3 regions of the Bacillus sp. 3255 genome follow, and region 3 is predicted to be linked to each of the others. Evidence: riboswitches for the same ligand, from Rfam matches in the RefSeq annotation. Region 3 holds a riboswitch; each other region holds the start of a gene.
What was found. Region 3 has a riboswitch for cyclic di-GMP ahead of J2X61_RS09610 (putative motility protein). Riboswitches for the same ligand answer to the same signal wherever they lie in the genome.
Positions count from the first base shown of each region.

Region 1: linked by a shared signal. The riboswitch ahead of J2X61_RS03580 (hypothetical protein) and the one ahead of J2X61_RS09610 (putative motility protein) in region 3 are both predicted to bind cyclic di-GMP.
Region 2: linked by a shared signal. The riboswitch ahead of J2X61_RS32050 (putative bifunctional diguanylate cyclase/phosphodiesterase) and the one ahead of J2X61_RS09610 (putative motility protein) in region 3 are both predicted to bind cyclic di-GMP.

Region 1 covers NZ_JAVDUS010000002.1:221,654-229,534, forward strand. Annotated here, with positions in the region: gene J2X61_RS03560 (DUF2252 domain-containing protein) at 1-656, opposite strand, end outside; gene J2X61_RS03565 (CBO0543 family protein) at 854-1,429, shown strand; gene gloA2 (SMU1112c/YaeR family gloxylase I-like metalloprotein) at 1,506-1,913, opposite strand; gene J2X61_RS03575 (exopolyphosphatase) at 1,986-2,900, opposite strand; gene J2X61_RS03580 (hypothetical protein) at 3,036-3,335, opposite strand; cyclic di-GMP riboswitch class I at 3,443-3,535, opposite strand; gene J2X61_RS03585 (MDR family MFS transporter) at 3,638-4,864, opposite strand; partial or broken gene J2X61_RS36565 (IS91 family transposase) at 5,342-5,623, opposite strand; gene J2X61_RS03590 (ABC transporter ATP-binding protein) at 5,649-6,437, opposite strand; gene J2X61_RS03595 (MFS transporter) at 6,451-7,689, opposite strand; gene J2X61_RS03600 (FadR/GntR family transcriptional regulator) at 7,747-7,881, opposite strand, start outside.
Region 2 covers NZ_JAVDUS010000027.1:35,985-43,865, reverse strand. Annotated here, with positions in the region: gene J2X61_RS32055 (BMP family lipoprotein) at 1-442, opposite strand, end outside; gene J2X61_RS32050 (putative bifunctional diguanylate cyclase/phosphodiesterase) at 716-2,239, opposite strand; cyclic di-GMP riboswitch class I at 2,323-2,410, opposite strand; gene ilvA (threonine ammonia-lyase IlvA) at 2,473-3,729, opposite strand; gene J2X61_RS32040 (hypothetical protein) at 3,915-4,079, shown strand; gene J2X61_RS32035 (S-layer homology domain-containing protein) at 4,166-6,523, opposite strand; gene rluF (23S rRNA pseudouridine(2604) synthase RluF) at 6,673-7,404, opposite strand; gene J2X61_RS32025 (chymotrypsin family serine protease) at 7,545-7,881, opposite strand, start outside.
Region 3 covers NZ_JAVDUS010000005.1:191,138-199,018, reverse strand. Annotated here, with positions in the region: gene J2X61_RS09630 (GNAT family N-acetyltransferase) at 1-482, shown strand, start outside; gene J2X61_RS09625 (RidA family protein) at 561-950, opposite strand; gene dapA (4-hydroxy-tetrahydrodipicolinate synthase) at 969-1,844, opposite strand; gene J2X61_RS09615 (LysR family transcriptional regulator) at 1,968-2,846, shown strand; gene J2X61_RS09610 (putative motility protein) at 3,823-4,026, opposite strand; cyclic di-GMP riboswitch class I at 4,049-4,135, opposite strand; gene pyrE (orotate phosphoribosyltransferase) at 4,227-4,871, opposite strand; gene pyrF (orotidine-5'-phosphate decarboxylase) at 4,914-5,603, opposite strand; gene carB (carbamoyl-phosphate synthase large subunit) at 5,659-7,881, opposite strand, start outside.

The DNA of each region.
Region 1 (7,881 bases), on a different contig from region 3:
GGAACGATCTCATCCGATTTCGCAAACCTTCTTGCCGTGCGCGTAAGCGTAGTAACGCCCTCCAGGAACTGAGAAGCTACCCGCTTCTCCGTCTTTTTCAACAGCTTGCGGAGGAGTCCTGCCGTCCTGTCCTTATCGAAGACAAGCGTACGCGGATCATCCTTCCGTTTCGCAAACCTGCGAATCTGATTCACATAGGCTTCCAAGTACGTGGTGATCGCATGGGCTTGTCCTTCTTCTTCGATCTGCTTGGTTCGGCATACCAACGCAATGCTGACCGACATCCGAAGCAGGTCATACAAGTAAGAGCCCAGATAGCCTTCATCAAAGTCGTTCACATCATAGACGATCCGGCCTTCTTCGCTGCGGAACGCCCCGAAATTCTCGAAATGCAAATCCCCCTGAACCCATGTCGGCCTCTCTGGCGAGCTGTGATAAGGGAACCATTCCCGGCTGACGTCAAAATAAAACAAATAGGCGCTCCCCCGGTAGAATGAAAACGGACTCCCCGCCATCTTCGCGTATTTTTGCAGTCGCTTCGCTTCGGACAGCCCCATGATCTGCCCGTCGAACTCGTCGAGCACACGGCTAAGCAGCTCTTTGCGCAGCCGCTTGTGCGTAATTCGGACGCGTTCGGTTAGCAGCTCCGCCTTCATGCGCAACACCACCTTACTTCTAATAAAATTGGTTATTTATTCATCGTAGCCTGCGCGCCGACAACATGTCAACGCGGCTGTCGTCCATGCCTGCGGCCGCAGGCAAAGGCAGCACCATTCCAATTTTTTCACATGGATCTGTGTAAAATCCTGCAAAATGCACATATTAATAACAAAAACATGCAGGGAGATCTCCAATGACGCCAGAGCAACAGCATGTATTCGAGGAGTTACTTACAAAAGAGAAATCCATCTCAACTTCATGGGTCGATTATTGGCATCAGTTTTCGAACGCCCAGACGTGGCAATTCTGGTTCAACCTAGCTCTACTCCTCCTGCCGCTGGTCGTTCTATGGTTCGCTCTCGACCGTAAGAAAGCATTGCAAATAGGCTTTTATGGGTTCAGTATCCACATGATGGCGACCTATATTCATATGTTTGGCGAAAGAAATTATATATGGGCCTTTCCATACAAAATTGTGCCATACCTGCCGACAAGCATTACGCTGGACGCATCCTTTAATCCGATTGTACTTATGCTGGTATATCAGTGGACCCTGAATCACAAAAAAAATTATTACCTATACAGCGCGATCATGTGCGCTCTCTTCTCGTTCGTCTTCAAACCGCTCCTATCCGTGTTCGACTTGTTTCATCTGTACGGCAGGATGAATTATTTCTACCTGTTCCTGCTTTATTTCCTGGTGACCATACTCGCCAAACTGATTACCGACCTGTTCGTTTCTTTCCAGAAAAACTCGCACCATGCATAGGCACCTATACAAAACAGGGCTATCTGCGCCAGATCATCATGATCTGGCGCAGATAGCCCTTATTATGATCTTGGACCTATGTTGCGTGCCCGTCTGTATATTCCACCAGCTCCAGAGGAAGCCCGTCCGGATCCGCAAAGAACGTATACCGGTCGCCGGTTACCGGATCGATGCGCACGGGCTCGACCGATATTCCTTTGCTCTCCAAGTCTCTCACGCTATCGTCCATATTCGCTACCACGAACGCCAAATGCCGCAATCCCCGCGCCTCAGGCCGGTTCACCCTTAACGGCGGATTCGGGAACGAAAACAATTCAATCTGCTGCTCCGACTCGCCTATCCGCAAATCCAGCTTATACGAATCCCGCTCCGCCCGGTACGTCTCGGCAATCACCGTCATGCCCAGCAGGTCGACATAGAAATGCTTGGAACGCTCGTAATCCGAGCTAATAATGGCTACATGATGAATACGTGCAATGTTCATTCGTTCGTCCTCCCGACTTCGGCAAAAAACCGCATTCCGGGACTCCCCCTCCTGCGGTTCGTTTTACTTATTTTAACCGTCTGCTCTCATCGTTTCAACGATTTTCTGCAGAATGTCCTCAGCTTGCGCATAGTCAACCTGGCAAGTGCCTGCCGCATGGTGGCCTCCGCCGCCGTACTGGAGCATTAACGTTCCGATGTTCGTGTTCGACGAACGGTTCACGATGCTGTGGCCGCAGGCGAATACACAATTTTGTTTGTTACGCCCGTCCACGATCCAGATGGAAACATTTTGCTCCGGATATAACGCATACACCATGAAACGGTTACCCGGGTATATCGTCTCGACGCCGCGAAGGTCGGTAATGACTACATTCCCCTCTGTCCGCGTATAGGTATGCAGCATGTCCCGGTACAACGCATCCAGCTCATAGTACCTGGTTACACGCTCTTTCACATCCGGAAGCTCCATGATTTGATCGACAGTCATGACAGCACAGTGATCCACCAGATCTTCCATCAACTGATAGTTGCTGATCCGGTAGTCGCGGTACCGGCCAAGCCCTGTCCGGGCATCCATAATAAAGGAGAGCAGATCCCAACCTGATGGGTTCAAAATATCGTCTTTGCTGAACTGCGCAGCGTCCGCTTTGTCCACGCCCTGCATAATGTCATCAATATCGCCGAATGTTTCCTTGCCGCCGTAATAATCATAGACAACGCGCGCCGCACTCGGTGCAATGCGGGTTTCCCCTTTGAACGCCACCTTCTCGCCCATCCGCTCCAGCTCGCTGGAGTGATGATCGAACCATAATCCGCAGCCCGGAACGTACGGCACATTCGCCAAAATATCATTCTCCGTTACTTCGATGAGACCGTCCTGCATATCTTTGGGATGAACGAATTTCATTTCATCGACCATTTTCATTTTTTTGAAAAGCATCGCACAGACTAAGCCGTCAAAATCAGAACGTGTGATTAATCTCATCCCATGAATCCCCCTAATGGATAGTGCTTAAGCACTATTCAACCTTATAGAATCCCATTATATCAGCACCTGCCGATGGGTGACAATGATTTTGTCGGATATACGATACAGACGCAAAAAAAAGAACGGCCCGCCCTAAAGAGGCTGTGCCGTTCTCAATTTGAACGTTAATATTTGATAAAGTCTTGTCATGAAGGCTTCGATTTGCGGCATCGCCGGCATTTTCACCGACAGCTTAACTTCGCCTTTCCAATAGAAAATCAAGATGCTGCTGCTTCTTCCATGAAACATTTCAACATCCCAGCAAGCTTCTTTCAGAGAATATTCTTCACGATTAATTAATAGCTTGGGCCCATCTGAGGATGGTACCAAACGGGCAACATGGTTGCCGCAAAGCGATGTTACTTTCTGCTCTTCCTGCAATTCGAACTGCATGCTGCTTGATCCTCCTTTGTAAGATTTGTTGTACGATTCGTTATCACAGCGAAAAACCCCACCTTGGTGAACCGATCGCAGGGGGGTCTAAGTTGAGTACCCAATCGTTCGGCAACTGGCTGGCAACGAGTCCGTTTCGGAACAAGGAAGCCCCTTTAGCTTTGCGTCACTGACTTTCGCCAGCTTTGCCATTTCGAGATGTAATGTGAAGTCTTTTGACATGAAAATGAACTACACTCTCAAGGATAAGGGAAGTTGTTTCGAAAACGTATAGTTCAAAAGAACTAATTTTGCAATTTTATTCATAAAATTTCTTTTTTCGACGTATTTTTTAGGTGCATTTGTAGATTTGTGGCACCTTTCCAGTAAAACAACGATCCAGCCATGATCACAACCGCCATAACCAGATACAAGGTACTGCCGCCATAAGCGACAAGCAGGAAACCGCCCACCCAAGGACCCATGAAATGACCGATATTCGTTAGGGTTTGAGCCCCAAAATAAGTGCCGCGCATATGCTCGGGAGCTAGTTTATCGATCAGCATGTTAGCCGCCGGATAATTCAATATTTCCCCAAGTGTAAAAATCGCCATAGATCCAATCATCCAACCCAGGTTATGCGAGAAGGCGAACCCGATATCCCCGAGAGCGAACATCAGATTACCGGCAACGATCGTCGCAAGGGGCGTATACTTGTCCGAAATCCGCGTGAGCGGAATTTGCAGCGCAATGACAACAATCGCATTCACACTCATGAGGATTGCAAACATATTGACGCCTTCGGCGAAGTTTTGCTCCAAATACTGAGAAAGTGTGACCATCACCTGCGAATAACCGATGGCGCCGATAATGCCGCCGAGGATATAGAAGCGAAACGTAATATCCTTGTGTACGACCCGCAAGGCAGAGACGAATGTCACCGGCTGCTTCTTCTCGCCTTCAATTTGTTTAATCCCGAATACGATAAGCAGAACATAGAGCGTGACCGCATAGATGAAGTAGACAATGCCAGTGAGCAGAAAAGGCAGCGCCCCATCCATCGTTGCAAAAAATGCCCCCAATAGCGGCCCTACGGCAACGCCCACATTGATTGCCATATATCTCATTGAGAACACGCGCAGCCTTTTGGCCGGCTCCGTCAAGTCCGCCATCAACGCCTGCGACACCGGCTCATAGAACGAGCGGCATAAGCCGTTCAACATATTAAGCAGCATGAACAGAATCGGCAGTTTCACGAGACTGAACCCGACGAATACGACCGCCCATCCGAAAAGTGCCGCTAACATAATGATGCGTCTGCCGAACCGGTCGGATAAATTGCCCCCGATGAAGCCCCCTACGGTCCCAGCTAACGAACCCATGCCGATGACGATACCGATCATAACCGCACTCATCGATGTATGCTTGGCCAAATAAATCGCCAGAAAAGGCAAGCTCATGGAAGATGCCGCTCTGGCCATGACCGTTCCAAGTATTAACGTATGTACAATCGGATGATACGAACCAAGAAAACCGCGCAATCGATTCATCAGGATGGACTCCTCTAGCTATTAATTTACCTACGGTCAAGACATCAAAAACCCATTATACACGAAAAACGGCGTTCCGTGTTCTTTTTTGTCTAAGATTGTCCGTCAGGAAAACCCTGATTCAAGTATGAAGAATCTATACAAGAAAGCTCGGCTCCTCTAAGAGAGCCAAGCCTCTACCGAGAGTCCCGCCCATAGTGGGAATTTCTCCTGTTACATGCAGCCTGGCGAATCCTCGAATGCTGAATAACAGGAATTCCTCCCGTTATTCAGCCCGTACTCGCAGCCTTTACGCGAAATGGGGATGAATGAACGGGAGGAATTCCCTTTATTCGTACAACTGGGCTAAATTCCTCGCGAATAACGGGAGAAATTCCAGTTACGACCTGCGGCTGACCAAGAAAAGCTCGGCTCCCTCAACGAGAGAGCCCCGCCCCGCCGCAGTTTAAGAAAAACCGTCAGGGAATATCGCCCTGACGGTCCGATCTTATGCTTCTTCTCAAAATGTTCTTTAATCATCCGTACGGCCTCGTCCATGAACTCTTTCAACATTTTTCTATCCAGCAAAAAAGATTCCACAGCCCTTCATCGATTGTAAATACCGCATGTCGATGATTCACCTGGAATACATCCTTTGTTAGTAATCGGCTCCATTCTTCCGTTTCGGGGATCTCCGCAGCCACGAAATTTCTGTACTTCTTTCACTGCGTTAGGTCGAATAATGCCGTTATAGGTGCCTCTACACAGGCGGCTTGACATACTGATCCTATTGCGTTGTTCAAGCTCAATCGCTAGAAGGAATAGATAGCCATGGGCGCTCGCCCCTCCAGTTAACCTCGACTTCCGTCTCGAAAAAGGCGGATAAGCCTGCGCTCGTCAACACATCGCGCGACAACCCTCTGGCGAACACCTCGCCGCGCCGAATTAACAGCGACCGGCTGAACACAGGCAAAATCTCTTCGATATGGTGCGTGACGAACAGCAGTGTCGGCGCATCCGGCCCTTGAGCCAATTCATCGATGCTGGCCAACAAGGCTTCCCGGGACAGGAAATCGAGCCCGTTCGTCGCTTCATCCAGGATCAGCAGCTTCGGCGAAGCCATGAGCGCCCTGGCAATAAGCAGCTTCTGCTTCTCCCCTTGCGAGCAGGACTGATACGTCCTGTCATAGAGATGGAGACAGGAAAGTCGCTGCATCCAATGTCTCGCCTGCTCGACATCCGCCTCGCTCGGCTTCTCGTACAGACCGATGGACGCGTGCTTGCCGCTAATGACGACATGCTGTGTCCGGTCGGAAGCATACAGCTTTTCCTGCAGGGAGGAGGATACCCAGCCGATCCTTTTGCGCAAATCTCTCAGATCCACGCTCCCGAAAGGATGGCCAAGAACGGAAATTTGCCCTTGGGTAGGCCACATATAGCCGTTGATCATGTTCAGAATAGTCGTTTTTCCCGATCCGTTAAGACCCAGTACAGCCCAATGCTCGCCTTTGTTTACGTGCCAGTCGATTCCTTGCAGGATCGTTTTATCGTCACGCTGCCACCAAACATTGCTCATTTCTATTATCGATGTCATTGGGTACTCTCCTTTATGCGTTGACAGCGGCAGGTGCCGCCTCAGGCTGCTGTACGTTCAGCTTCTTATCCGACGGCAGCAGCGCCGCCAGCAATCCGATCAGCGGCAGGAAGGCGCAGAGCTTGATGACGTAGGAGATGCTCGTCGCATCAGCCAGGTTACCCAGCACAGCGGAGCCAATCCCTCCTAAACCGAAAGCAAGGCCGAAGAATAAGCCCGAGACCGTCCCCACTTTGCCGGGCAGCAGCTCCTGCGCGTAGACGACAATGACGGAGAAGCCGGATAGCAAAATAAATCCGATACATGCGCACAGCACGCCAGCCCAGAACAGATTGGCATACGGCAACAGCAGCGAGAACGGGGCAGTGCCCAAGATGGAGAACCAAATCATGTTTCTTCTGCCGAACTTATCCGCCAGCGGTCCTCCCATGAATGTACCGACCGCTCCGGCGGCAAGCAGGGTGAAGATGAACAGTTGGGCTTTCTCTACGGAAAGCTGATGCTGCTCGATCAAATAAAAGGCATAGAAGCCTGTCATGCTTGCGACATAGACGAATTTGGAAAATAACAGCAGGATCAGGATCGTTATGGCGTAAGCTACCGTCTTGCGGGGCAGCGGCTGCTTGGCGGCTGCCGCCTTGCCGGTTGAGCGGGAACGGTTTTTGCCCGCGTTGCCGTACCATTTGGCTACGAAAAATTGAACGACAATCGCCGCTGCAGCGACGAACGAGAACCAAATGATGCCGAATTGGCCGAAAGGTACGAAAATCAAGGCCGTGAAGACAGGAGCCAGCGCCTGCCCAATGTTGCCGCCCGTCTGGAAAATCGACTGCGCGAGCCCTCTGCGGGGCCCTGCCGCCAAGTAGGCGACACGGGAAGCTTCCGGGTGCAGAACAGAGGAGCCTATCCCAACAAGAATGACGGCGCCCAGCACTTGAATGAACGAAGAAGCGACGGCGAGCAGAATGACGCCAAGGAGCGAGAAAAATACGCCTGCAGGCAGCAACAGCGGCTTCGGCCTCGCATCGGTGTATAAGCCGATTAGCGGCTGGAACAAGGAGGCTGTCACATTCAGTGTAAACGCGATCCATCCGATCTGCGAGAAGCTCAGCTGCAGGGAGCTATGCAGAATCGGGAAGACAGCCGGAATGACGGATTGAATCGCATCATTCAACAAATGGACCAGAGAGATGGAAAATAAAATGGCATAAACGGTTTGATTGCTAGCTGATTCTGATTTCGATACTGACATTGCAAACAGCCCCTTTCATCATATCATCTGATGTTTAATAACAGAGGAGAGATCAAGCTACTCCTGATTGATATATTTCTCCAGCTGGGACACGGTTTCATCGAGGTTTTTCATCGTCCAGTACTCTGCTCCCGCGACGTCTTTATCCTTGATCGCCAAGTACATATTCTCATGGTAGAGATGATGGGGATC
Region 2 (7,881 bases), on a different contig from region 3:
GAGCTTCCACAACGTTATCGATGATCGCCAACTTCGCGTTCGGATTTTGCGTTGCAACCGTTTTAAGCGCATCGCCCATCAAGAAGCCGATTCCCCAAGTCAAGTTGTAGTTATCCTTCACGAATTGGTTCAAGTTCGGCACATAATCCGCGTCGCTTTTACTTTCCAGGTTTTTCACTTTTGCGCCTGTTTGTTTCTCAAGCCCTTTCAGGCCTTCCCATGCGCTTTGGTTAAAAGATTTATCGTTTACGCCGCCGATGTCAGTAACCATGCCGATTTTGAAATCTTTACCGCTGTTGTTGCTCGGTGCTGCGGATGCCGCACTGCTAGCTGCCGGAGTCGCAGAGGCCGCCGGTTGCGTTTCTTCTTTTTTGCCGCAACCCGCCAAAGCAAGCGCGGAAACCGTTACTGCCATAAGCGCCGTTGTGAGTACTTTTTTCATCAATGTTACCCCCAAAAGATAAATTTAAAATTGTACCTTGAATCCCAAATTATAGTATGGCCAGATCAAGTTCAATTATGTAATGCTTACGATAGATTGAGTGTATCATTTTGGATGATGGGAGAAAAGAAATCCACGCGTAATTAAACATAATTCGTTATGTAAAACAAGTTGACATGATCTTTTTGTAAAGCCCCACAATATAGGTTCAAAGCCCCAATTACTGATTATACAACCATCGGTTAATAAAATCTAGATGACCCATTATAAAATCTAATCGGCCATTAAACGTAGGAAATCGCGCGGGGATAAAGGGGGATTGAACAACTGTCCTTGCACTTCCGAACACCGCAAAAACTTCAAATATTCGAGCTGCTCCTCGGTTTCGACACCTTTCGCAATCAGCTTCAGTCCCAAGCGCTCAGCCATGCGCGTGATGGCGACAGCCAGCTGCTTGTTCTCGTCGTCTTCGACCAAATCCCTGATCAACGTGCTGTCCAGCTTCACACTGTCGAATGGCAAGCCTTCCATACCGCTTCGCGTTAACAGCCCCGTGCTCAAGTCATCCATGGCGATGCGCACGCCCAGCCTCTTCAGCAGAATCAGCTTCTCGCTGGCTTCCTGCACGTTGGAAGATGTGATGCTCTCCGTCAGATCCAGCTCGACCAGCCCAGGATCAATGCCCGTTTCTTGCAGCAGCTGTGCGACTTCCATCGTGAAGCCTGCATCTTTGAACTGCGAAGCCGTGATCGGCATCGTCATTCTCAAGGGCTTATGCCCAGCATCCTGCCACGCTTGCAGCTGCCTGCACGCCGTCCGAATCGCCCATGTGCCGATCGGGACCATAAGGCCCAGCTCTTCGGCCGCCTTCCTCCAGTCCACCGGCGAGGAGAGCCGCTTGCCTGCTTGGTCCCAATGCAAGATGACTTCCATCCCGATGAGCCGGCGGCTCGCGATCTCATACTGCGGCTGATACAACAGTTCGAACTGCTGGCGCTCCAACGCAGTGCGCAGCTCACTTTCCATGTGAGCTTTACTTTTTACCATGACATCGATTTCGGAGGCGTAGAATTGGAAGCGGTTGTTACCAAGACTTTTGGCTGTATACATGGCATCGTCCGCATATTGCAGAAGCTGCTCGGGCTGGGTGCCGTCCAGCGGGTACAGGGCAATGCCCATGCTAGCCGTGATGATAACCGGCTTCCCGTCCAGTATGAACGGCTCATCCAATACCGCCTGGATACGCGAGGCCACCACTCTGACATCCTCCGGCTTGGCGAAAGCTTCAAGCAATATAATAAATTCGTCCCCGCCCTGCCGGTAGACCGTATCCGAACCGCGCAGACAGCCTAGCAATCTATCGGCTGCCTGACGAATCAGACGGTCCCCATAGGCGTGACCTAAGGAATCGTTCACTTCTTTGAACCGGTCCATATCCAGGAAGACGACCGCAGCCAGCTCTTCATTGCGCTGCGCATGCAGCAAGGCCCGCTTCAACCGGTCATCGAACAACCGGCGGTTAGGCAAACCCGTCAACGTATCATGATAGGCCAAATACGCAAGCTGTTTGCTCTTCTCTTCCTCTTGCCTCTGCGTCAGCCGCAGTTGGCGGATCCATATGGCAACCAAGAGGCAGACCAAGGCTTGAACCAGCAACCACAGTAACAGCAGCGGCGTAAATCTGAAAGAAGCGGCTGCAAGCAGATTGACGGTCAGTACAAAGAAGGCCAGAATGCCCACATAGCGCTGTTCCTGCACCTGTATCCGTTCAATCCACTTCAAGAGTAAGCTTCTCATCGGGGAACCTCCATTCAATCATCAAAAAAGGCTATTCCACTTGGAATAGCCGTAGGCGCACCTGTATCGGTAAACTGCATCCTCTCGGCAGCTCAGCCGTCATCGTTGCAAGGCAACCTAAGACCTGGAGCTTTGCGTCCTTACCTTTCGGCAAGTTTGCCTTTAACCATATTCAGGTAAAAAACGGGACTATATAACTATATCACAGAGGCTTTCATTTTGGCTATTTTTACTTAAATTAGTAAATTAAATAGTTTCGGGTCCTTATTGATTTCGATGTATCCATAGTCCTTGCGGGACAAGCGCTCAATGAGCCCCTCGTAGTCATCTTTGTTTTTCAGCTCAATGCCGACCAGAGCGGGCGCATCGTCACGGTTGTTCTTCTTCGTATACTCGAACCGGGTAATATCGTCCGTAGGTCCCAGTACCTCCTCCAGAAATTCGCGCAAGGCGCCTGCACGCTGCGGGAAGTTGAGGATAAAGTAATGCTTTAGGCCTTCATAGATAAGCGAACGCTCTTTGATTTGCTGCATCCGGTCAATATCGTTATTACCGCCGCTAATGATGCAGACGACGTTCTTGCCGCGAATTTGCTCCCGGTATGCATCAAGCGCCGCAACGGGCAGCGCACCCGCCGGCTCGATCACGATCGCATTGTTATTGTACAGCTCAAGGATTGTCGTGCACTCCTTACCGGACGGAATAATCACGATGTCATCCAGCTTCTCCTTGCAGATCTCGAACGTCAGTTCACCGACTTGTTTCACGGCCGCGCCGTCCACGAATTTCTCGATGGAATTCAAGGTCACAACCTTGCCTTGCTTCAGTGCCTCCTGCATGCTGGCAGCGCCCTCCGGCTCAACGCCGATAATCTTCGTGTACGGCGAAACGCTGTCCACATAAGTTGCAACGCCTGCCACAAGCCCGCCTCCGCCGATTGTTGCAAAGATAAAGTCCGGCGTATCCGACATTTGGTTCATAATTTCGAGACCGACCGTTCCTTGCCCCGCAATCGTGCGAATATCATCGAACGGATGAATGAACACCTTGTTCTCTTTCTCACAATAGGCCTTGGCCTGCGCCGAGGAATCGTCGAAGGAGTCCCCCGTCAGAATCACCTCGACGAAAGCCCCGCCGAACAGCTTCACCTGCGAAATCTTCTGTCGGGGCGTCGTTGTCGGCATGAAAATTTTGCCTTCGATGCCGAGCTGCTTGCAGGAGTACGCCACTCCCTGCGCGTGGTTGCCCGCGCTGGCGCACACGACACCCGCCTCGCGTTCCTCAGGCGTCAAGCTTTGAATGACATTGTACGCGCCGCGAATTTTGAACGACCGGACGACCTGCATATCTTCACGTTTCAAATAAACGTTGCATTCATACAAGTTAGAGAGCAGCTCATTGCGTTGTAAAGGCGACGGTTCGATCACCTTGCTGAGCACATGATTGGCCCTAATAATTTCTTCCAAACCTACTTTTCCGGAAACAACCATTCTTCTCTTACTTCCTTTCTCTCCAAAATATGCGAATGAAAAATTTAAAGATTATTGTAGCATATCTCAGAGCGGCTGTACGAGAATATTATTGGAAAGGTTCCGCAAGCTTCATAAAAGTCTCTGTTTCAGATCCCATCCCTGAGGGTATTAAAGAAACAAGAACCTGCAAAGGAGTGATCGCTATGTCGACTCAGCCATCACGCAACTATGAAATCGAAGAACGCCATGTGGAGAAGAAATCGGATTCCAGCTTAGTAGCATCGACTTTCATCAAGTATGCGGCTTACATCGTCATCACCTTCGGCATTCTGTACTTCCTCGTTCAATATGTATTTCCTTTGTTCTAAGATCGTTATACGGCAATAGAAAGGGGCTGCCTTAAGTAGTTACGACTACTTCCGGCAGCCCTCTTCACTTGCAGCGAATCGTTATCCTAGTAGTAGTAGCGAGGAGGCTCTTGCAGCTCGGCACGCTTCTGAAGGAAGCGATAGAAGGCGCTGGCTGCCTGCGCTTTGGAGACTTCTTGCTGCGGTGCGAACTTCCCGTCCGTAAGCGTCATAATGTTCAGCCCTAGCACGATGGCCGCCACGCCCACATCCTTAAGCTCTGCGGCGTCAGCGAACTGCGAATTGAACACGCCGTCGTATTGCGACAGGCTCTTGTAACCGAGCGCCTTCACGATCAGCTGCGCCATCTCTTCACGGTCGAGCGTCGCTTCCGGGTTGAACTCCGTACCCGCCTCGAGCAAGCCACGGTCCACGGCATTCTCCACATAAGCGAAATACGGCGAAGCGTTGCTCACATCGGCGAAGGACGCCTTGCGTTCAGCTCCGTAATAGATGCCGCCGTTGCCGCCGTTCATGGCAATGACCAGCATTTTGACCAGCTCGCCACGCTTAATCAGTTGATCCGGGTTCACTTTGCCATCCTGCACATCCAAAGCTTGATAATCGAGCATTAGCTGCAGCTCGTTCTTAGCCCAGTGATTATCAATATCGCTTACCGTCACTTTATCCAAGGACACCGTTTCGCCGGTTTGGCTGTTCCGCCATACGCCGGTTTGCGCATCCAACAGGAAGGGCTCGCGGTTGAATTTGGGGTTGAGCGTGTAGACCAGCTTAGCCTGCAGCTTCTCGTCCTTGTTCGCTGCAGCAGCGGTCGGAGGCATCTCTCCGGCTGCCACCATCACATTGTATTTCTCCAACGGGATCGGGCCATTGTAGCCGCCATCCTCCAGAACATAATTAAGTTTGATGTCAAATTGGGAGAGCCACAGATCCTTGGCTTTATCCAGCGCCAACACCTCTGGTTTCTGCTTCGGATACGGCATGTTGCTCAAACCGAACTGATAGCTGACCATCTCACCGGTCACGCGGTCAATGCTGACCGATACAGTTTCTTGGCCGGCGATCACGCCATCGATGACCCGGTTGAAGCTGATGTTCCAATTCCGCATATGCTTCAGCTGCTCAGCGGGAATATCTTTCTCCGCTTGAACGCTCAGCACCAGTTGATCGGTGTAAGCCGGAATCTGCTTTTTGACGAACTCCACGCTCTTCGCTACCGCATCATCCAGGGAAATCTTCCCAACAATTTCCTTATCCCCCTCCGGTCCATATGGCATGTAGCTGTTGAAGCTCGTAATTGCTCCGGTTGTACTGTTCACTCCCGCCCATGCGCCTCTCGAACCGAGCTTGCCGGAAGGGTCCTTCTCGGAGGTGACCGTCCAGTTCAAATTCCAGTACGAGTCGGTCTGTCCGGTTTCCGGATTCGTCGATTCATTATAGCTAGCTTCCTGCAGCTTGTAGTCTGCCGGGAGGTTGAATGCTGCCGCTACCTTCTTCGCCGCTTCTTCCTTCGTTAGATTGAGCGTGGCTGCAGGCAGCTCAGCGAGCGGTTTGTCGGTGAGGGGCTTCCCTACCGCCAGCTGGGGACCCGGATTCCACGGCTCGCCTGTTTCCGCGTTCAGCGAGAATCCGCCCATTATATACGACAGAATGGGCAGCTTCTTCCCCTTGGCCCCATATGGAATCTGATACAGCAGCGACATTGCCGCCTTGTCATGGAACAACTGCGCCGCCTTCTCCTGGGCAATCGGTTTCACGCCGGTCGGGAACGTGACGTTATCCATCCAATTGTAGTTATAATTCGTGACTTCGCCATCCCCGTTCACGCTTACCGAAACCCCGTTCATGGCGAAGGGGACCCCGTCTACGGAACGGTCGAACCGGATATTGTATTGATAATTGCCATTCAACGGCGTACGGAACGCCTTCTCTTCCGAATCGTTATACACAAGCTCATGCTGCTTGTCTGGATTTACTTTGGCAATGAAGGCGGAAGCGACAGCTTTGGCCCCTTGGAAATCTACCTTCGGCGGGTAGCTGGGCTTGCGGTCCGGGTCGTTGTCGTTCATGGAATAGGCGGTCAGCGAGCCGTCCAAACCGTTAATGGACACGTTCATGTACCCGTAGTTCTTCTCTTTCACTTTCTTCACATAGCTGATGTTCCACGTTGGGAAATTACGGCCGCCCATCCCCCAGTAAGCGTTCAGACTGATCGATTGCATCGTGTAGCCTTCGGGCAGGGCGATGTACGACTTCGCACGTTCCAGCGCTTGTTCCTTGGTGATTTTGGCATCGAGCACTTGGCCTTCGCCGCCGCCTGGATATGCCGGGATGCTGATAGTCTTGGCGTCGACGCTGACTTCATTAGCCCAGACAGCCGGAGCAGCCGTAAGCAGCAAGCTTGAAGCGAGCATAAGCGTACCTGCTTGTTTGACGATTTTCAAAGAAATCTTCCTCCTTCAGAGCGCAAATATTTCCATAATACTCCTTGACGCTGCGAACTGGAAAAAGGTTGCTGCAAATTCACAAAAAATAAAAATAAAAAAGCACATCCCCGCCCCCGGATCAACCGAAGTACGGACATGTGCCGTTATCACTTAGAGCGGCCTGGCGTTTCGCCTTGCCGGGAGCCTTCCTGACTGAGCGTTTGCATCAGTTCCTTCATTTCCCCCTGTGTCAAATCGCGCCACCGGCCCACCTTCAAATTGCCCAAATGGATATGCATAATCCGGACGCGCTGCAGCCGCACAACCCGGTATCCGAACGCTTCGCACATACGGCGAATTTGCCGGTTCAACCCCTGAGTCAGAATAATGCGGAACACCCGCTCACCAACCGGATAGATCTCACAAGGCTTCGTTACCGTACCGAGAATGCGGACACCGCCGGCCATCCCCTTCAGAAACATCGGAGTGATCGGACGGTTCACCGTCACGATATACTCTTTGTCATGATTATTTTCCGCGCGTAAAATCTGATTCACAATGTCTCCGTTATTCGTCAGGAGAATAAGCCCTTCGGAATCCTTGTCCAGCCGGCCGATAGGGAAGATCCGTTCCTTATGACCGACAAAATCAACGATGTTTCCTTTCACGTGGGCTTCCGTCGTGCTTGTAATCCCCACAGGCTTGTTCAGCGCTATGTAAACGTGCTCCTTCTTCTCGCCGATCGGCTTGCCGTCAACCCGAACCTCATCGCCCGGTCCTACCACGCTTCCGAGCGAGGCGACTTCACCGTTGATCGTAACGCGCTTCGCTTCCACCCACTTGTCCGCTTCCCGCCTGGAGCAGACGCCTGTTTCACTAATATACTTATTGATTCTCATCCTTGGGAGATCCCTTCTTTGCCGTAATCCTATTCGATAGATAACTCCTATTATGCTGGATTCGTTACTTCGGTTCAAGTTCGCTTGCTCTAAAAAAGAAAACCGCCCACAATCCGATGGATGAGGCGGTTCCTGCCGACCTATGACTTGGGCACAGCTTTAACGACGCGCACGTATTTGCGTTGTGCAGGCGTCAATGGCCGGACATATGAATAATTGCCACCAGGCGCAGGATTAATCGCCGCACCCGCTTTGTATGTGCCTGTTCTCGCCAGAACCGCAACGCGGATATTGAACGTATTCATCACACTGGCAATCGGCGTGGAGATGGAGCGCGGACCGCTTCCTGCAAAGTTGAGCGCTGCGGCGAACTGTCCTCGCATCCAGACGGAGCCGGAGTCCCCGGGCAGGGAGATGTTGGTCGAAGACGTAAGGACCGTCTGGTTGCGGAATTGCAAGTTAGCGCCTCCCAGTTCA
Region 3 (7,881 bases):
GCGACGCGCGCTTGGAAGACCTCGCGGAAATTGTACGCATTTATAATTCGACGATCGCCGGACGCATGGTTACCGCTGATACGGAGCCGGTGACGGCGGGAAGCCGGGAAAACTGGTTTCACGAGCATTCCGCGGATTTCAGACCGCTATGGGTGCTTGAGAATGAGAACGGAATATGCGGGTGGCTCAGCTTTCAATCGTTCTATGGCCGTCCGGCTTATAATGCCACGGCGGAAGTCAGCATTTATATCGACGAGTCCGTCCGCGGACAGGGCATCGGCCGCTATTTGATGGAGCGAGCTATTGAAGCTTGCCCTAGACTTGGGCTCAAAACGCTGTTAGGATTTATATTCGGACACAATGAACCGAGCCTGGCGTTATTCCGTAAGTTCGGCTTCGAGAGTTGGGCCCATCTGCCGGGTATCGCCGAGCTGGACGGGATCGAACGCGATCTGATCATCCTCGGCAAACGGGTCGGTTAAACTTGTTCACAACAAAAAGCGCTTTCCGCAAGTTGGAGGTCGACGTTTGTCGGCGTCCATGCGGGAAGCGCTTTTTGCTTATGATTCGCTTATCAGAGCCTCAGCCTCAATCTCGATCATCAACCTCGGGTCAATCAAAGCTTTCACCTCGACCATCGTAGCCGCAGGCTGAACCTCCCGGAAAAATTCGCCGTGTGCCCGGCCGAACTCCTCCCATAAGGCAATATCCGTGACATACATGCGCGTGCGGATAACATCCGACATGCCGGCGCCAAGCTCCCGAAGCGCCTGTTCAATCGTCTGCAGAACGAACCGCGCTTGTTCATACGGATTCCCAACCCCGACAACCTCGCCGTCTTTCATAGCTGTCGTACCGGCAACCTCAATGCGGTTCCCTACTCGAATCGCCCTGCAGTAACCGACGAGCGGTTCCCAAGGCGAGCCCGTATATACTCTTGTGCGTGTCATACTTCCTACTTCCCCCTTCTAGACAAAGTCGGCTAACTTCTCGCGTAAGCTTTGCGACACCGGCAGGAGAGGCAGCCGAAGCGCCGCGGATTCGATGACGCCTTGTTGTTCGAGCAGCCATTTCAGCGGAGCCGGATTGGGCTCTTGGAAAAGCAGCCGAACGAGCGGTCGCAATTGTTCAAATAGTTGGCGGCTCTCCTCATACTCACCGGATACAAAATGACGGTACAAGGAGACAAACCGCTCCGTCTCAACGTTGGCGGATGCGCTCATCGCGCCTTTGGCTCCGGATTGCAGCGCAGGATACAGCAGCGAGTCTTCCCCGCAAAGTACAGGTTTGGATCCCAGTCGGGTAAGCTCGGTTACCAAATGTGTGTTAGGCGTGCTGTCTTTCATCCCAATGACGCCGTCAAGCTCCAAGATCGCTCGAACCGTATCCAGCTCCAAGGTTATTCCAGTCCGATGCGGGACCTCATACAGAATAACCGGCACCCCCACACTAGCAACCTGGCGAAAATGCTCGATGACCCCCTGCTGGCTCGGCTTGTTGTAATACGGCACAACCACCAAAGCAGCATCTGCTCCCAGCTTGCCGGCCGCTTCGGTCTTCCGCACCGTCCCGCGCGTCTCATTCGTCCCCGTACCTACGACGAGCGGCACCTGCACATGTGCAGCTTCTCTGGCTGCCTGGGCAGAAGCGAACAGGATTCCTAATTCTTCATTGGATATTGTCGGCGATTCCCCAGTCGTGCCATTCACCACAATTCCATTAACTTCATCTTGAAACAATTGATAGGCATGATTATAAAAGGAAGCGGCATCCACCTCTTCATCCTCATCAAATGGTGTAATAATCGGAACATATATCCCTTGCAAATCTTGCTCTTTTAGCATATGCGCCCACTCCCCGTTAAAAATATGATGTAAACATACTTTAGCATGGAACATCACATCACAGTTAGCTATAATAAATGATAAGTCTCATCAAAAATTTTGATAATGAACGGAGGGGCTCCGGTGGATCTAACCTATTTCCGAACGTTTCGAGAGGTCGCCCGAAGAAAGAGCTTCACCAAAGCCGGCGAAGAACTGGGCTATGCACAATCCAGCGTAACGATGCAGATCCAGAAGCTGGAGCGAGAGTATGGCGTTCCGCTCTTCGAGCGGTATGGGCGCCAGCTGCGGCTGACGGCACCGGGTGAAACGCTGCTGAGGCTTGCTTCCCAAATGCTTGATTTGTACGATCAATCTCATGAAATGCTGACAAGCCAAGCGGCCGGAACATTGACAATCGGGACGATCAATTCGCTCGCAGCATACTTCCTGCCCCCTTTTCTGCAAGCTTTGAAACAAAAGTATCCCCACCTCAACATCCAGCTCTACCCAGATACGGAGTCGTCTCTCATCTCGAAAGTCAAAGAAGGCGATTACGATATCGGGCTGCTCCTTGACCGCTATCCCGCCGATCCCCTGCTGACCTGTACGAAAATCCGCGAGGAACCGCTGGTCCTCGTTGCACCCACGCAGCATCCTTTCACCCAACTGGACCAAGTCCGCTTAAGTGACCTTCAGCAAACGGAATTTATCGTTACGGAAGAAAGCTGTATTTACCGGGGGATGTTCGAGAAGCTGCTCAAAGAGCACGGCGTGCCGCTGCACATCGGTTTCGAGCTCGGCAACCTGGAAACGATCAAGCATTGCGTGATGAACGGTCTAGGTCTCGCGCTGCTGCCGAGAATTGCCGTGCAAACCGAGCTGGAGCTGGGCAAGCTGGCTTCGCTCTCTTTTACGCATGAGCAATTGTCACTAGACATTCAGCTGCTGCTCCATCCCAAGAAATGGATGTCCCAGCCGTTACAGGCATTTATCGGCTTACTGACGGCAGGGCGTGTCTGAGATTCAGCGGCTCAAGGACAGCGTGAATAGAGCGCCGCGCTGAGGTGAGCCTAGCAGCGGGAGGCAAGAAAAGCGTTAGGCTTCCGCTGAAAAATAGTTCCCCTTTATACGTGTGTTCCCCTTTCCGAAGCTAACATTAGCGGGATGAATTGGCAGTATCACGGAGAGGGTTGGTGCTGGTTGGTGGTGGTTGGTGGTATATGATGCTACTTGGCGCTAATTGATACTAAATGGTGATAATTGTGCTAACCAGATGCTACTAATTGGAGCTACTTGTGCTACTTGATGCTAGACGGAACGCTATTGAAACTAGTCGGTATTAGCCGGAGCTGCTTACAATCACACTCGGAACACGATATGCATCCTCCATCTCGCCATTTCCTCATTCGAATGGCTACAACACCGTTGGCAACCGACCTGAGTGATGCAGTGCCGGCTAGGCGATACTTTCTCCTATAAGTGGAAGTGTAACTGGAATTTCTCCTGTTAATTATCATCAAAAACGCTGGCCTGATGGACAAGCATAGATTTTAAAGGGAGTAAATCCCTTTATTCCAGCATTCCGCTTTCAAAAGATGAAATTAACGGGATAATTTCCAGTTAAGCTCGTCTGAGATGGCGGGTCATCGGCGGGTAGTTATTGACTCGTGGTTGCTTCGTTGTTATTTCGTTATTATTTCGTTGTTTGCCGGCGTAGGGTTTTCGTCATATCGTAGACGAGTAGCCATCGGCCCGCCGGAGGATCGCCAGCGGTCCGTAGGCCGTTTGTTGCATCGTCATGGTTAACCGTGCAGCGGCGAGGCGGCATGTTTAACCACCCCGGAGGGTATTTGCCGGAGCTAGCCGGCAGCCGGCATAAGCACCGCTATGAACCAACCGGTGCACAGCTTGCTTGCGCAGCTGCGCCAAGACGCTGCTGCACAAATAAAAGAAGCCCTCCTTCTCGTAAAGGTAGGGCTTCTTTCTTTTCAACCATCTATATGCGGATGTCGATGTTGCCACCCAAATGCGGCGCCGCTGAAGCGGTAACCAGCTGCTGGGACTTGGTAAAATCCTGTACCATCGTACTGACTGCTGCAGTCTGCATATCGTTCATTTTGCTAAGCAGTTGGATGCCAACAGCTTGCTTCAAGGCATCTCCGCCGCTAATCGCGTTGAAGACGCTGCTGCTGATATTCATTCGCGTGCTCCTCCCCTCATCGTTCGGTAGCTGGCTGGCATACGGCCGAAGCCGGTTAGCCCCTGTAGCTTTGCGTCTGCCGCTTTCGCGCCATTTGCCGGTTCGCAGATGTTAGGTTTGCACCTGGCACAATACCAGTATAGGCTCATACCGCACGATTCGTCAATCTTCGACTACACCAACGAATCGACTGCTCAGTCCTATACGCCGTACTCGGCCGGATTCGCTCTCCAGGAACGAAGCAAGGCCATATCCGCTTCCTGAATAGCCCCCTTCTCCAGCGCCACTTCCAGCAATGTGGAGTAGTTCGAGAGGGTGTGCAGCGGCATGTCCGCCGCTTGAAACGCATCCGTTGCTTTATCCAGCTGATAAGAGAAAATCGCAAGTACGCCAAGCGCAGCGGCGCCGGCTTCTTTGACAGCAAGGGCTGCTTTCAAAGAGCTGCCGCCTGTCGAGATCAGATCTTCGATCACGATAACCTTCTGACCCGGCTTCACAGAGCCTTCGATCAGATTTTCTTTACCGTGGCCTTTCGCTTTGTCGCGAATGTAGATCATCGGCAGACCCAGCTTCTGAGCCACCCAAGCCGCATGAGGAATGCCTGCCGTTGCCGTGCCGGCAACGACTTCAGCATCCGGGAATTTCTCTTGAATCAGGCTGACGAAACCGTCGGCAATCGCCTCGCGGATCGCAGGGTGCGACATCGTCAGACGGTTATCGCAGTAGATCGGAGATTTCAAGCCCGATGTCCAAGTAAAAGGCTGCTGCGGTCTTAACGCAACCGCACCGATATCTAAAAGTGAAGCTGCCACATGCTTCGCAATCGTTTCAAGCTGTTGACTCATGAGACTTCCACCGTTCCTTCCTTTGATAGGTGCTACAAGACGCTACAAGACGGAATCGATAATCGATTCCAACGCCGCTCTAGGATCTGCCGCGCCTGTGATCGGTCTCCCGATCACGACGTAGTCCGTGCCCTGCGCGAACGCCTCGGGAGGCGTCATGATGCGCGACTGGTCGCCTACATCCGCTCCCGCAGGACGGATGCCCGGCGTCACGGTGACGAATGCGCCGCCGCACGCCGCCTTGATCGCCGTCACCTCAAGCGGTGACGCGACGACGCCTTGCAGCCCCGCGGCTTGCGCCAGGCGGGCATAGCGAAGGACGGCCTGCTCGACCGTTCCGGTCAGGCCGATCTCTTCGTTCAGCACCTGCTGCGACGTGCTGGTCAGCTGTGTCACGCCGATAACGATCGGGCGTTCGGCGCCCGAGGCAAGCCCCTTGTCCACACCTTCCAAGGCGGCAGCCATCATGTCCTGGCCACCGGCGGCATGGACATTGAACAGATCCACACCGAGGCGCGTGACGCTCTCCGCCCCGCCCTTGACCGTGTTCGGGATGTCATGCATCTTCACGTCCAGGAACACCTTATAGCCGCGCTCTTTCAGGGAGGAGACGAAGCCGGGACCTGCAGCATAGAACAGCTGCATGCCCACCTTCACGTAGCAAGGAATGCCCTCGAGCTGCTTGAGCAGCCCTTCGGCGCTTGCCGCATTCGCATAGTCCAGCGCGACCATGATACGGCCGGCGACATCCGTACGCGTTAATACTGTCAAGTCCGTCACCTCTTCCTTAGACATGTACTGGCATTGCACGGGAGGAGAAGTTGATCGCTTCGAGCATATTCACAAGCGCTCTTACCGTATCAAGCGATGTCATACATACCACACCGTTTTCCACCGCTTCACGGCGAATACGGAAGCCGTCGCGTTCAGGCGTTTTGCCTTTAGTCAATGTGTTCACGACGAACTGGGCTTCTCCGCTGCGGATCAGATCCAGAATGTTCGGCGAACCTTCGCTCAGCTTGTGCACCGTGGTTACCGGCAGGCCAGCTTCTTGAATCGCTGTCGCCGTACCGCCCGTTGCGATAATTTTGTATCCAAGACGGTAGAAGCCTTTGAGAATCTCAATCGCTTCTTCTTTATCTTTGTCAGCCACAGTCACGACGACGGAACCTGCAGCAGGAATTTTCATGCCTGCACCGATCAAACCTTTGTAGAGCGCCTTGGCGAAATTCGTATCGCGGCCCATAACCTCGCCCGTCGACTTCATTTCCGGTCCAAGCGTCGTATCGACGCGGCGCAGCTTCGCGAAGGAGAATACCGGCACTTTCACCGACACATAGCTGTCTTCCGGCCATAGACCGCTTTGGTAGCCCATGTCGGCAAGCTTTTGCCCCATAATGACGCGAGTCGCCACATTCGCCATCGGAATGTTCGTAACTTTGCTCAAGAACGGCACTGTACGGGAAGAACGCGGGTTAACCTCGATCACGTACACTTGATCGTTATGAATAACGAACTGAATGTTGACCAAGCCCACAACGTTCAGTTCAAGACCGATTTTCGTTGTGATTTCAACGATTTGCGCTTTGATCGCATCGGAGATCGATTGCGGCGGGTAGACGGCGATGGAGTCGCCGGAGTGAACCCCTGCACGCTCAACGTGCTCCATGATGCCCGGAATCAGCACGGTTTCTTTGTCACAGATCGCGTCAACCTCTACCTCTTTGCCCAGCATGTAACGGTCAATGAGGACCGGATGCTCCGGGTTGATTTTGACCGCATACTCCATGTAGCTAAGCAGTTCTTGGTCGGAGTAGACGATTTCCATTGCGCGTCCGCCAAGGACGTACGATGGACGAACGATAACCGGATAGCCGAATTTGGCCGCTGTTCCGACAGCATCGTTCACCGATGTTACCGTTCCGCCCGGTGGTTGAGCGATGGACAGCTTGCTGAGCAGCGCTTCGAATTTCTTGCGATCCTCGGCCGTATCGATGCTCTCCAGATCGGATCCCAGAATGCGAACACCGGCTTTGGCCAGCGGAGCTGCCAGGTTAATCGCCGTTTGTCCGCCGAACTGAACGATAACCCCAATCGGATTCTCGCGTTCGATCACGTTCATCACATCTTCGAAGAAGAGCGGCTCGAAATACAAGCGGTCGGATGTGTTGAAGTCCGTAGATACAGTTTCAGGGTTGTTGTTGATAATAACGGCTTCGTAACCTGCCGCCTGAATCGCCCATACCGCGTGCACCGTGGAGTAGTCGAATTCAATCCCTTGTCCGATCCGGATCGGGCCGGACCCGAGCACGACGACTTTCTCTTTGGTCGTTTCCGTTACTTCATCTTCTTGCTCATACGTGGAGTAGTAGTACGGCGTCGAGGCTTCGAATTCGGCTGCGCAAGTATCAACCATTTTGTAAACCGGCTTAATGTTATGTTTCAAACGGAACGCTCTGACATCCGCTTCATTAATGAAGCTGGAGCATCCGGCAAGTGTGCGGATTTCGGCAACGGCGCGGTCTGTAAAGCCTTTGCGTTTAATCTCGAAGATCAGTTCTGCAGTCAGTTCGCCAGCCGCAATCTCTTTCTCGAACTTGATGAGGCCGTCTAGCTTATTCAGGAACCACCAGTCGATCTTCGTCAAGCTCTGGAGCTGCTCTACCGTATAACCTCTGCGGTACGCTTCAGCCAGCAAGAACAGGCGCTCGTCGTCCGGCTTTTGCAGACGCAGTTCCAATGTCTCTTTATCCAGCTGATCCGTTTCTTTCAGGAAGAGACGGTGAACGCCGATCTCCAACGAACGAACCGCTTTATGAATGGACTCTTCGAACGTACGGCCGATCGCCATGACTTCTCCAGTCGCTTTCATTTGTGTGCCGAGCTTGCGGTTAGCCGCTGTAAACTTATCGAACGGCCAGCGCGGAATTTTCGAAACGATATAATCAAGCGCAGGCTCGAAGCATGCATACGTTTGACCGGTTACCGGATTCATGATTTCGTCCAATGT